3 regions of the Saccharothrix mutabilis subsp. mutabilis genome follow, and region 1 is predicted to be linked to each of the others. Evidence: riboswitches for the same ligand, from Rfam matches in the RefSeq annotation. Region 1 holds a riboswitch; each other region holds the start of a gene.
The links. Region 1 has a riboswitch for glycine ahead of gcvT (glycine cleavage system aminomethyltransferase GcvT). Riboswitches for the same ligand answer to the same signal wherever they lie in the genome.
Positions count from the first base shown of each region.

Region 2: it holds a riboswitch for glycine, as region 1 does, so the genes downstream of both, gcvP (aminomethyl-transferring glycine dehydrogenase) here and gcvT (glycine cleavage system aminomethyltransferase GcvT) in region 1, are expected to answer to the same signal.
Region 3: it holds a riboswitch for glycine, as region 1 does, so the genes downstream of both, gcvH (glycine cleavage system protein GcvH) here and gcvT (glycine cleavage system aminomethyltransferase GcvT) in region 1, are expected to answer to the same signal.

Region 1 covers NZ_BAAABU010000005.1:162,391-166,595, forward strand. Annotated here, with positions in the region: gene glyA (serine hydroxymethyltransferase) at 78-1,343, opposite strand; gene gcvT (glycine cleavage system aminomethyltransferase GcvT) at 1,358-2,458, opposite strand; glycine riboswitch at 2,564-2,664, opposite strand; glycine riboswitch at 2,666-2,758, opposite strand; gene ABD126_RS14790 (hypothetical protein) at 2,789-3,028, opposite strand; gene ABD126_RS14795 (DUF3817 domain-containing protein) at 3,025-3,327, opposite strand; gene ABD126_RS14800 (hypothetical protein) at 3,349-3,750, opposite strand; gene ABD126_RS14805 (helix-turn-helix transcriptional regulator) at 3,903-4,205, opposite strand, start outside.
Region 2 covers NZ_BAAABU010000007.1:9,221-13,425, forward strand. Annotated here, with positions in the region: gene ftsR (transcriptional regulator FtsR) at 1-352, shown strand, start outside; gene ABD126_RS17800 (bifunctional nuclease family protein) at 495-968, shown strand; gene ABD126_RS17805 (MerR family transcriptional regulator) at 1,519-2,085, shown strand; glycine riboswitch at 2,259-2,349, shown strand; gene gcvP (aminomethyl-transferring glycine dehydrogenase) at 2,503-4,205, shown strand, end outside.
Region 3 covers NZ_BAAABU010000010.1:59,753-63,957, forward strand. Annotated here, with positions in the region: gene ABD126_RS22135 (hypothetical protein) at 1-231, shown strand, start outside; gene ABD126_RS22140 (L-serine ammonia-lyase) at 834-2,198, opposite strand; gene gcvH (glycine cleavage system protein GcvH) at 2,205-2,585, opposite strand; glycine riboswitch at 2,733-2,824, opposite strand; gene ald (alanine dehydrogenase) at 3,025-4,131, shown strand.

The DNA.
Region 1 (4,205 bases):
CCCCGAAGAACATGACCCCCGGCCTGGGGTTGGGCCGGGGGTCATGTGCCGCCCCGCTCAGCGGGCCGGCGGAACCCTCACAGGTTCGGGTAGAGCGGGTGCTTCGCGGCCAGCACCTCGACGCGCGAGCGCAGCTCGGACAGGTCCGCGGCCGGCTGGAGGGCGGTCGCGATGATGTCGGCCACCTCCGCGAAGTCCGCCGCGCCGAAGCCGCGGGTGGCCAGGGCGGGCGTGCCGATGCGCAGGCCCGAGGTCACCATCGGCGGGCGCGGGTCGTTGGGGACCGCGTTGCGGTTGACCGTGATGCCGACCTCGTGCAGGCGGTCCTCGGCCTGCTTGCCGTCCAGCTCCGAGGCCACCAGGTCCACCAGCACCAGGTGCACGTCCGTGCCGCCGGTCAGCACCTTCACGCCGGCCGCCGCCGCGTCGGGCTGCGACAGCCGCTCGGCGAGGATCTTCGCGCCCTCGACCGTGCGGCGCTGGCGGTCGGCGAACTCCGGCGACGCGGCGTGCTTGAACGCCACCGCCTTGCCGGCGATCACGTGCTCCAGCGGACCGCCCTGCTGGCCGGGGAACACCGCCGAGTTGATCTTCTTCGCGAGGTCCGCCTCGTTGGTCAGGATCACGCCGCCGCGCGGACCGCCGAGGGTCTTGTGCGTGGTCGTGGTGACGACGTGGGCGTGCGGCACCGGGCTCGGGTGCAGGCCCGCCGCCACGAGACCCGCGAAGTGGGCCATGTCCACCATCAGGTACGCGCCCACCGAGTCGGCGATCCGGCGGAACTCCGCGAAGTCCAGCTGGCGGGGGTAGGCCGACCAGCCGGCCACGATCAGCTTCGGCTTGTGCTCCTGCGCCAGCGCCTCGACCTCGGCCATGTCCACCCGACCGTCCACATCGGACACGTGGTAGGGCACGACGTTGTAGAGCTTGCCGGAGAAGTTGATCCGCATGCCGTGGGTCAGGTGGCCGCCGTGCGCCAGGTCCAGGCCCAGGATCGTGTCACCGGGCTGGAGCAGGGCGAACATGGCGCACGCGTTGGCCTGCGCGCCCGAGTGGGGCTGCACGTTGGCGAACCCCGCGCCGAACAGCTCCTTGACCCGCGCGATGGCCAGCCGCTCGACCACGTCGACGTTCTCGCACCCGCCGTAGTAGCGGCGACCCGGGTAGCCCTCGGCGTACTTGTTGGTCAGCACCGAGCCCTGCGCCTGGAGCACCGACACCGGCGTGAAGTTCTCCGACGCGATCATCTCCAGCGTGCCCTGCTGCCGGCGCAGCTCGGCCGCGACCGCCTCGGCGACCTCGGGGTCGAACTCCGCGAGGGAGGTGTTGAAGTGCTCGGACATGGTGGGGTTTCTCCCTACGAGTTGCGCTTGTAGAACGGCAGCGAGACGACCTCCACGGGCTCCTGCCGGCCCCGGACGTCGACGGACAGCTTGGTGCCGGGCTCGGCGTGCGCGGGCGGCACGTAGGCCATCGCCACGGAGTAGCCCAGCGTCGGCGACAGCGCGCCGCTGGTGACCTCGCCGATCGCGTTGCCCTCGGCGTCCAGCACGGCGTAGCCGTGGCGGGGGGCGCGGCGGGACTCGGTCTTCAGGCCGACCAGCTTGGCCTCGACGCCCGCCTCGGCCACCTTCGCCAGCGGCTCGCGGCCCACGAAGTCGCCCGGCTTGTCCAGCTTGACCACGCGGCCCAGGTTGGCGTGGTAGGGCGTGCGGGACGTGCTCAGCTCGTTGCCGTACAGCGGCATCCCGGCTTCCAGGCGCAGGGTGTCGCGGCAGCCCAGGCCGGCGGGCTTGAGGTCGTGCGGCCGGCCGGCGTCGAGCAGCGCCTGCCACACGTGCGGGGCGTCGGCGGGGTCGAGGAACAGCTCGAAGCCGTCCTCACCGGTGTAGCCGGTGCGGGCCAGCAGCGCGGGCTTGCCGGCCACCTCGGTCGGGTAGGAGGCGTAGTACTTGACCGTGGCCAGGTCGGTGGCGGTCAGGCCTTCGAGGATGGCGACCGCCTTCGGCCCCTGCACGGCCAGCAGCGCGTAGTCCGTGGACTTGTCCTCGACGGTCGTGTCGAAGCCCTCCGCGCGCTCCTTCAAGGCGGCGAACACGACGGCGGCGTTGGAGGCGTTCGCGACGACCAAGTACTCCTGGTCACCGGTGCGGTACACGATCAGGTCATCGAGCACGCCGCCGTCGGCCTGGCAGATCATGGTGTAGCGGGCGCGGCCGACGCCGATCGCGGACGCGTGGCCGACCAGCGCGTGGTCGAGCGCGGCGCCGGCCTGCGGGCCGGTCAGGACGATCTCGCCCATGTGCGTCAGGTCGAACAGGCCCGCCGACGTGCGCACGGCGTGGTGCTCGGCCAGCTCGCTGTCGTAGCGCAGCGGCATCCGCCAGCCCGCGAAGTCGGTGAACTGGGCGCCCAGCGCCTCGTGCTCGGCGTGCAGCGGCGTCCGGCGGGTTTCCACGGGGTCCTCCCTGATGGCGGGCACGGCAGGGGCGCCGACCGGGTGGGTCGGCCTGCCGCTACGAAGGATGACACGGTCCATCGAGACTCCTCGTCCGAGTGAGCCTCCCCCTCTGTCATGAGCCTGAGAGCTTCGCCGGGACCCCGCACGTCGGCGGGGGCGGCTTGCACCGTGGGCGAGGCGCTGGCGCCTGCTTTCCAGAGTTGCCTTCGTCGGGCGGTAGCTGTGCCTGAGAGATTCCGGGGAGGAGTTGCTCCTTCGGCGCCCCGTAGTGGGTGGGGACTCTCCCGCGCGACATCGACGGCCGTGTTCAGTTGGTACCGCCAGACGCTAGTTGTGCCTGGTCGGCCCGGTCAACACGAGCCCGGTCACCACGGGCGCGGCCGACGCGGGCGGGACCGACGCGGAAGCGGCCCGACCGGAGGCGCCGGCGGCCGACGCGGAGGTGCCGACGGCCCGACCGGACGTGGTGGCGGCTGACGCGGAGGTGCCGACGGCCGACGGGAAGGTGCCGACGGCCCGACCGGGCATGGCGGCCAGGCCGAAGGTGGCGGCGGCCGGCGTGGTCACAGGGCGCGCTCGGCCTTCACGCTTTCGACGACCTTGCGCTCGGCGTAGAACGACACGAACGGGATCGTGCCGGCGAGCAGCACCAGCGCGGTGCCCTTGAGCGACCAGCGGGCCTTGAGGGCCAGGTCGACCGTGATCACCAGGTAGATCGCGTAGAGGAAGCCGTGGACCGGGCCGACGACCTTCATCATGCCGTCCTGGTCGCCGAGGTACTTCACGCCCATCGCGGCCACGAGCAGCAGCAGGCCCACACCGACCACGTAAGCCATGAACCGGAACCGGCCCAACGCACCGCTCATCGCCCTACCGACCGCCTTCGCTCACCGCTGGTCCCGCGCGTGGAGTTCGCGGAGGTAGCGGTTGTAGGCCGCCAGCTCGTCGTCCTCGTCGTCGTGCGCGGGTGTCCTGACGGGCTCCACGGTAACGACCGGCTCCGACGGCGCGGCCACCGGCTCCCCCGCCACCTGCGACGACGTGTCCGCGCCCACAGCGGCGTCCTCCGCGCGGCGCTGGGCGGCGAGCTTGCGCATCCGCCACACCATGAACGCGGGGAACAGGCCGAACAGGGGCCACTGGAAGACGTAACCGAGGTTCTGGAAGGTGCCCCCGGCCTGGGAGAACCGCTCCCACTGCCAGTAGGCGAGACCGCAGCAGACCACCAGCGAGAGCACGCACGCGACCGCGATCGCCACACGTCGAGGGGTGATGAGGCCGCTGCGCACGGCTCAAGGGTACTTCGGGTCGGCGACCCCCGACCGGGATGGGCTCCCCGCACAGGAGCCCGCCCTCCCGATCACGCTAGTCCCGACCACGCCGCGCCCTCACCGCGCGACGCCCTTGCGCTGCGCCACGCTCGCGCGTGGCGCGCCCGACATCACGCAACGCCGTCCCGGCGCTGCCGCTGCAACCTGGCGACGCACCACGCCGCCGCGCTGCCCCGACGCAGGTGCTGGAGCACCGTCATCGGCCCGAGCCGACGTCCCAGGTCGGCGGGCGTGAGCCCGGCGGCCCGGTAGTCGAGGGCGCGCTGGTCCAACGGGCTGATGCCCGCGTCCCACCACGCCTCCGCCTCGGACAGGTCGCCCACGAGCTGCCAGTAGCTCGCTGCCGCGGCCAGCAGGACCTCGGGCACCTCTGGCGCCCGCTTCCGCATCGCCGCGACGTAGGCCGGATCCGC
Region 2 (4,205 bases), on a different contig from region 1:
CGAACTGCTGGCGCGTTCGGGCCTGGACGCGGCGTCGCTGGCCGAGCTGGAGCAGCACGGCCTGGTCCGTCCGGGTCTCTACGACCAGGACGCGCTCCAGGTGGCGACGACCGTGCGCGAACTGGCCCAGTACGGCCTGGAACCGCGGCACCTGCGCCCGTTCCGCGCGGCGGCGGACCGCGAGGTGGCGCTGGTGGAGCAGGTCGTCCTGGCGAGGCGGCGCGACCCGAGGTCGCGGGGCCGGGCCGACGAAGTCGTGCGCGAGCTGGCGGCGCTCTCCGTAACGCTGCACACACTCTTGGTGAAAATCGGCCTGCGCGACGTGCCCGGTGGCGGCGTTCCGCCCAGGTAGAGCCGTTTCCGCATCGTGATCCGCATTTTCGGAGCGGTTGCGCACAAGGCCCGCTTGGCGGGTAGCGTCGGAGGGGTACGTGGGGGATCCTCGTGGTAGCGGGGACGCCAGGATTTCAGCGCGCTGAGGGAGGCGAGACCCGATGAGCGAGATGCGCGTCGTGGGCGTGCGGGTGGAACTGCCCGCCAACCAGCCGATCCTGTTGCTGCGCGAAACCGAGGGCGAGCGCTACCTGCCGATCTGGATCGGCTCGGTGGAGGCGACCGCGATCGCGCTGGAGCAGCAGGGTGTCCGGCCCGCGCGGCCGTTGACGCACGACCTGTTGAAGGACGTCATCGGCGCTCTGGGCAGGCAGTTGGAGCAGGTGCGGATCACCGACCTGCAGGAGGGCACGTACTTCGCGGAACTCGTGTTCGACGGCGACGTGCGCGTGTCGGCGCGGCCGAGCGACTCGGTGGCCCTGGCCCTGCGCATCGGCGTGCCGATCCACGCGGAGGAGTCGGTGCTGGCCGAGGCGGGGCTGATCATCCCGGACGAGCAGGAGGACGAGGTCGAGAAGTTCCGGGAGTTCCTGGACTCGGTCTCGCCGGAGGACTTCCGCGGCGCGGACACCTGAGCAGCGGTTCTCGCGGTAGGGCCCGGGACGGCGGTCGCGTCCCGGGCCTGATCGTTTTCGGGCCTGATCGTTTCCGGGGCGGTGAGGCAGGCACGGCGGCGGCTGGGACGGCGGCGCTGGGTGGGCGGCGTGTCGGCGGTGGGTCTCAGGTGGCGGTGGAGCGGGACACGGGGGAGTCTGCGGTGGGTCTGTCAAGCACCCACGAGAGGCCGGCGTCGCGCCGCGAGCTGGAAGCCGGCCCCTCGTGGGTGTGTGCGGTGCGTTGTGGATCAGCCCCGCGTGCCACCCCCCGGTGTCACACCTCCGGATTACACAAAGTCAGCACCGGTCCGCTAAACGATCACTAAACGTCACCCGAATGGCTTACGACGCCCGTCTCTCTCAACCTCAACCTGAGGTTGAGACGCGACACGCTCAGCGCGTCGCGTTGACCTGCCCCCTAGGCGGTCTTACCGTCGAACTCAGGTGAATTGCCACGGTGTGATTCGGGCACCGGGGCGGCTTCACGTTGGTCGCCGGCCAGTCCTGGCCGGACCGAGGGGAGGCAGGCGTGGTCGAGGAAGCGCCCATCCGGGCCGGAACCGGCGAACAGGGTGAGCTGTTCCCGGACTCCTCGCTGCCGGACGAACTCGTCGGGTACCGCGGCCCGGCCGCGTGCCAGATCGCGGGCATCACCTACCGCCAGCTCGACTACTGGGCCCGCACCGGCCTGGTCAACCCGACGATAAGGAGTGCCCACGGCTCCGGTAGCCAACGGCTCTACTCGTTCAAGGACATCCTGGTCCTCAAGGTCGTGAAGCGGCTGCTCGACACCGGTGTGAGCCTGCAGAACATCCGCGTCGCGGTCGACCACCTGCGCCGCCGCGGCGTCCAGGACCTCGCCCGCATCACGCTGTTCAGCGACGGCACCACGGTCTACGAGTGCACCTCGCCCGAGGAGGTCGTGGACCTGCTGCAGGGCGGCCAGGGCGTGTTCGGCATCGCGGTCAGCGGCGCCATGCGGGAGATCAGCGGCACGATCCACGAGTTCCCCGCGGAACGCGCGGACGGGCTCGCGGTGGACGAGACGCCCAACGACGAGCTGTCCCGGCGCAGGCGGACGCGGGCCATCGGCTGACCCCGGAGCCCACGGCGCGAGCGGACACGGGCCATCGGCTGACCTCGGACTCCACGGCGCGAGCGGCACGAGCGCCTGGTACCCGCTGCTCCGCCGCGCCAAACCTGTGAGATCCGCGTCGCGTCCGTGCCGGGAGACGTTCACCTGCCGGGTACGATTCGCGCGTAGTCGCTTTATCCCGTGCGGGAGAGTCCGAGCCAGTCTCGGCGCCGAAGGAGCAAATCCTCCCCGGAACCTCTCAGGCGCAAGGACCGCACGGGTGAGACGCCTCTGGAAAGCGGGTCGGGCACGTGGACCCCGCCGACGGTGCAAGCCCGGCCACGCCGGGTGAAGCTCTCAGGCGCCCGTCCGCGGGCAGAAGACAGAGGGGGAGGGCAACGGCAGAAGTGTGTCCGTAGCCCGCGAAAGGCGCCTTACATGACGCAGGACCGCATCCCCCTCGCCGCCCTTGAGCACGGCACCCCCTTCGCCGACCGGCACGTCGGCCCGCGGCCCGCCGAGCTGGCCCGCATCCTGGACGTCATCGGCGTCGGCTCCCTGGAGGAGCTGGCCCAGCGCGCCGTGCCCGAGTCGATCCGGGAACGCGAACTGGTGCTGGACCTGCCCGCGCCCGCCACCGAGACCGAGGCGCTGGCCGAGCTGCGCGCCCTGGCCGCCCGCAACAAGCCGCTCACCCAGATGATCGGCATGGGCTACTACGGCACCCACACCCCGCCGGTGATCCGCCGCAACGTCCTGGAGAGCCCCGCCTGGTACACGGCCTACACGCCCTACCAGCCCGAGATCTCCCAGGGCCGCCTCGAAGCGCTGCTGAACTTCCAGACGATGGTCGGCGACCTGACCGGCCTGCCGCTGGCCAACGCGTCCATGCTGGACGAGTCCACCGCCGCCGCCGAGGCGATGACCCTGGTCCGCCGCGCCGGCCGCAGCAAGTCCGCCAAGTTCGTCGTGGACGCCGACACGCTGCCGCAGACGCTGGCCGTCATCGAGACCCGCGCCGAGCCGCTGGGCATCGAGATCGTCACCGCCGACCTGTCGCAGGGCCTGGAGGGGCTGGGCCTGGGCGGGGACTTCTTCGGCGTGCTGCTGTCCTACCCGGGCGCGTCCGGCGTCGTGCGCGACTACGCCGCGCTGGTGGAGGAGATCCACGCGGCCGGCGCGCAGGCCGTGTTCGCCGCGGACCTGCTGGCCCTGACGCTGCTGCGCCCGCCGGGCGAGATCGGCGCGGACGTCGTCGTCGGCACCACCCAGCGCTTCGGCGTCCCGATCGGCTTCGGCGGCCCGCACGCCGGGTACATGGCCGTCCGCCAGGGCCTGGAGCGCCAGCTGCCCGGCCGCCTGGTCGGCGTGTCCGTGGACGCCGACGGCAACCTCGCCTACCGCCTCGCGCTCCAGACCCGCGAGCAGCACATCCGCCGCGAGAAGGCCACCAGCAACATCTGCACCGCGCAGGTCCTGCTGGCCGTGATGGCGTCGATGTACGCGGTCTACCACGGCCCCGACGGCCTGCGCGCCATCGCGACCCGCACCCACCGCCTGGCCACCGTGCTCGCCGCGGGCCTGTGCGAGAACGGCGTCGAGGTCGTGCACGGCGAGTTCTTCGACACCGTCCGCGCCCGCGTCGAGGGCCGCGCCGCCGAGGTCGTCGCCACCGCCCGCGACCTGGGCGTCAACCTGTGGCAGGTGGACGCCGACACCGTCTCGATCGCGTGCGACGAGACCACCACCCGGGGTGACCTGGAGAAGGTGTGGAAGGCGTTCGGCGTGACCGTCTCCGACGTCGACGGCCTGGACCTCGACACCGCCGACGCGATCCCCGCCGACCTGCGCCGCACCAGCGACTACCTGACCCACCCGGTCTTCCACACCCACCGCTCCGAGACCGCGATGCTGCGCTACCTGCGCAAGCTGTCGGACAAGGACGTCGCGCTGGACCGCAGCATGATCCCGCTGGGCTCGTGCACGATGAAGCTCAACGCGACCGCCGAGATGGAGCCGGTGACCTGGCCGGAGTTCGCGAACCTGCACCCGTTCGCGCCGGTCGAGGACGCCGAGGGCCTGCTGTCGCTGGTCGCCGACCTGGAGCGCTGGCTGGCCGAGGTGACCGGCTACGACGCCGT
Region 3 (4,205 bases), on a different contig from region 1:
GTCTTCGCGGAACTGGCCCTCTACGCCGACCCCCGTGAGGCGGCGGTGGCGGTGTGCATGGCCCTCGGCATCGCCCGAACCGAGGCGGAACGCTCGGTGGGCGCCCCGGGGCAGAACCCGGAATTCTGGGACCTGGCCGGCTACGCCCGCCTGTCCCCCTTCGAGGCAGCCCACGAAATCGGCGGCCTACTAGAGGGAGTAGGCGTCTTCCGAACCCCCACCACCCGCTGACACCAAGCGACACCCGACACGCCGCAGGCGCGCTTTTCGAAGGGCTATTTAGCCCAAGGAAGGGCCTCGGTTCGTTCCCCGTACGGCCTGGGCGCAGCCCAACCGCGCTTGGGGGTTCTTGGCAACCACGCTTCACCGGTTGCCAAGAACCCCCAAGGGTGGTTGCCTCCGGCAGGCCGTGCGGGGAACGAACCGACGCCCTTCCCCCCCCCCCCGGGGGCCTGCCGCGCGGCGAGCGCCGCTTTTGATCTTTCGAGCGCTTCGCGCGTTTTGGCGCGCGAAGCGCTCTAAAGAAAGCGCGAAGCGCGTTCGGCTTGAGAGCGTCAGCGTGAAGTCTAAAGATTAAAAGAGCCTCGCCGGCGGGCAGGCCCCCGGGGAGAAAAGCAAAAGCGGGGGCTTTTCCGTCCTCCCCGTACGGCCTGGCGGAGCCAACCACAGATTTCCGCGGGTGCCGCTAAAATTTTTGCTCGTTCCTCACAAAAATTTCGGCTGCACCCGCGGAAATCTGTGGTAGCCCTTCGGGCAGGCCGTACGGGGAGGACGGAAAAGCCCAGAAGCAAGCGCGCTGCGCGCGCCCGAAGGGCAAGGCACGCGCAGCGCTGCTAGCACTCGATGACGTTGACCGCGAGTCCGCCCCGCGCCGTCTCCTTGTACTTGACCTTCATGTCCTTGCCGGTCTCGCGCATCGTCTTGATGACCTTGTCCAACGACACGAAGTGCGAGCCGTCTCCGCGCAGGGCCATCCGGGCCGCCGTGATGGCCTTGATCGACGCCAGCGCGTTGCGTTCGATGCACGGGATCTGCACCAGGCCGCCGATCGGGTCGCACGTCAGGCCCAGGTTGTGCTCCATCGCGATCTCGGCCGCGTTCTCCACCTGCTCCGGGGTCCCGCCGAGCACCTCGGCCAGTCCGCCCGCCGCCATGGAGCACGCCGAGCCGACCTCGCCCTGGCAGCCGACCTCGGCGCCGCTGATCGACGCGTTCTCCTTGAACAGCACGCCGACCGCACCGGCCGTCAGCAGGAACCGCACCACGCCGTCGTCGGACGCACCCGGCACGAACCGGGTGTAGTAGTGCAGCACCGCCGGCACGATGCCGGCCGCGCCGTTGGTCGGCGCGGTGACCACCCGGCCGCCGGCCGCGTTCTCCTCGTTCACCGCCAGGGCGAACAAGGTCACCCAGTCCATCACCCGCAACGGGTCGGTGGCGTAGTGCTCGGCTGCCAGGCGCTGGCGCATCTCGGCCGCGCGCCGCCGGACCTTCAAGCCGCCCGGCAGCACGCCGGTCTCGGTGCAGCCCCGTTCGACGCACTCCTGCATGACGCCCCAGATGTGGAGCAGGCCCGAGCGGACCTCCTCCTCCGTGCGCCACGACAGCTCGTTGGCCAGCATGACCTCCGAGATGGACAGGCCGGTTTCCCGCGTCCGCGCCAGCAGTTCGTCGCCGGTCTTGAACGGGTGGGCCAGTTCCGTCTCGTCGGCCTTGATGCGGTCGGTGCCGGTGGCGTGCTCGTCCACCACGAAACCGCCGCCGACGGAGTAGTACACGGCCTCGTCCAGGACCTCGTCCCCGGAGTACGCCGTGAAGCTCATCCCGTTGGGGTGCAACGGGAGCGACTTGCGCCGGTGCATCACCAGGTCGGTGTCCTCGACGAACGGGATGTCGCGCACCCCGCCCAGGAGCAGCCGGCGGGAGGCGCGGATCTCGGCCACGCGCCCCTCGGCGGCCGTCGGGTCGACCTCCTCGGGCTTGTGGCCCTCCAGTCCGAGCAGCACGGCCTTGGGGCTGCCGTGCCCGTGCCCGGTGGCGCCCAGCGAGCCGAACAGCTGGACGTGCACCCGGTCCACGGACGTCAGCCGGTGTCCCAGGCGCGCCACGAACATCGTCGCGGCGCGCATCGGGCCTACCGTGTGGGAGCTGGACGGCCCGATGCCGACGGAAAACAGGTCGAAGACGCTGATCGCCACGGCGGGTCAGTCCCCGGTCAGTTCCGCGTACTTGCCGGCGGTGAGCAGGCCCGTCGCGTCCTCGACGCGCACCTTGAACAGCCAGCCCGCGCCGTACGGGTCGTTGTTGATCAGCGACGGGTCGTCGGCGGCGGCCTGGTTGACCTCCACGACCTCGCCGCTGACCGGCGCGTACAGGTCGCTCACGGACTTGGTCGACTCCAGCTCGCCGCACACGTCGCCGGACTTCACGCGCTCGCCGACGTTCGGCAGCTGGACGAACACGATGTCGCCCAGGGACTCCGCCGCGTAGGAGGTGATGCCGACCGCCACGGGGTCCTGGGTACCCGGCGCCCAGTCGACCCACTCGTGCTCGGCGGTGTAGAGCAGGTTCTCCGGAAAAGTCATGTCAGCGCTCCTGAAGCCACGGTCGGTCGGATCCCCACTCTGTCCTGGGACCTGAGAGCTTCGCTGTGCGGCGTCGCGACGGTGGAACCGTCGATCAGGCACAGCTTGCACCGTGGGTGCGCGCGTGAGCACGCTTTCCAGAGTCGCCTCGCCCGAGCGGTTCTCGTTGCCTGAGAGTGTGCGGGGTACTTGCTCCTTCGGCGCCCCGGACGTGCCGGGGACTCTCCCGCTCGGGTTCCGGCGCCCGGGAGGGCGCCGCGGCCGATGTTCAGTTGGGCGGTCGCGAGCACGCTAGGTCGTCGGCGTGACGGGTGTCAACGCGCGTCCAGTCTTGTTCACTCAACACAAACCGACCCCTGCCGGTTAGTGCCGCTCGCACGATGACAGTGGATTCGGAGTACCGGACCTTTGGCGTAACAACGGCTGAAGGAGCCCCACCGTGCGGATCTCAGTACCCCGCGAGATCAAGAACCACGAGTACCGCGTCGCGCTGACCCCCGCCGGCGCCCACGAGCTGACCCTGCGCGGCCACGACGTGTTCGTCGAGGCGGGCGCGGGGCTCGGGTCCGCCATCACCGACGAGGAGTACCTCGCCGCCGGTGCGAAGGTCCTGGCCACCGCCGAGGACGTGTGGGCCGAGGGCGACCTGGTGCTCAAGGTCAAGGAGCCGATCGCGCGGGAGTACCCGCTGCTGCGCAAGGGCCAGACGCTGTTCACCTACCTGCACCTGGCGGCGGACCGGCCGTTGACCGAGGCGCTGATCGCGTCCGGCACGACCGCGATCGCCTACGAGACCGTGCAGACGGCGAACGGCGCGCTGCCGCTGCTGGCCCCGATGTCCGAGGTGGCGGGCCGGCTGGCGCCGCAGGTGGGCGCGTTCTCGCTGATGAAGCCGTCCGGCGGCCGGGGCGTGCTGCCCGGTGGCGTGCCCGGCGTGCACCCGGCGCGCGTGGTCGTCATCGGCGGCGGCGTGGCGGGCCTGAACGCGGCGACCATCGCGGTGGGCATGGGCGCGGACGTGGAGATCCTCGACACCAACGTGGACCGGCTGCGCCACATCGACGCCCTCTACCGCGGGCAGCTGCGCACCGTCACGTCCAACCGCTACTCGGTCGAGCAGGCCGTGCGCGAGGCCGACCTGGTCATCGGCGCGGTGCTGGTGCCGGGCGCGAAGGCCCCGAAGCTGGTGTCCAACGAGCTGGTGGCGCAGATGAAGCCCGGCTCGGTGCTGGTGGACATCGCGATCGACCAGGGCGGCTGCTTCGCCGACTCCCGCCCGACCACCCACGCCGACCCGACCTACCAGGTGCACGAGTCGGTCTTCTACTGCGTGGCGAACATGCCGGGCGCGGTGCCGCGGACCTCGACCTACGCGCTGACCAACGTGACCCTGCCCTACGCGGTGGCCCTGGCCGACAAGGGCTGGCAGGCGGCGCTGCGCGCGGACAAGTCCCTGGCCCTGGGCCTGAACGTGCACGACGGCCTGCTCACCAACGAGCCGGTCGCGCAGGCGCACGACCTGACCTACACGGCGTTCGAGGCCTAGAGAACGCCGATCCCATGAAGAAGGGGCGTCCACCAGCACGGTGGGCGCCCCTTCTCGCGTCTTCTCGCCTCTTC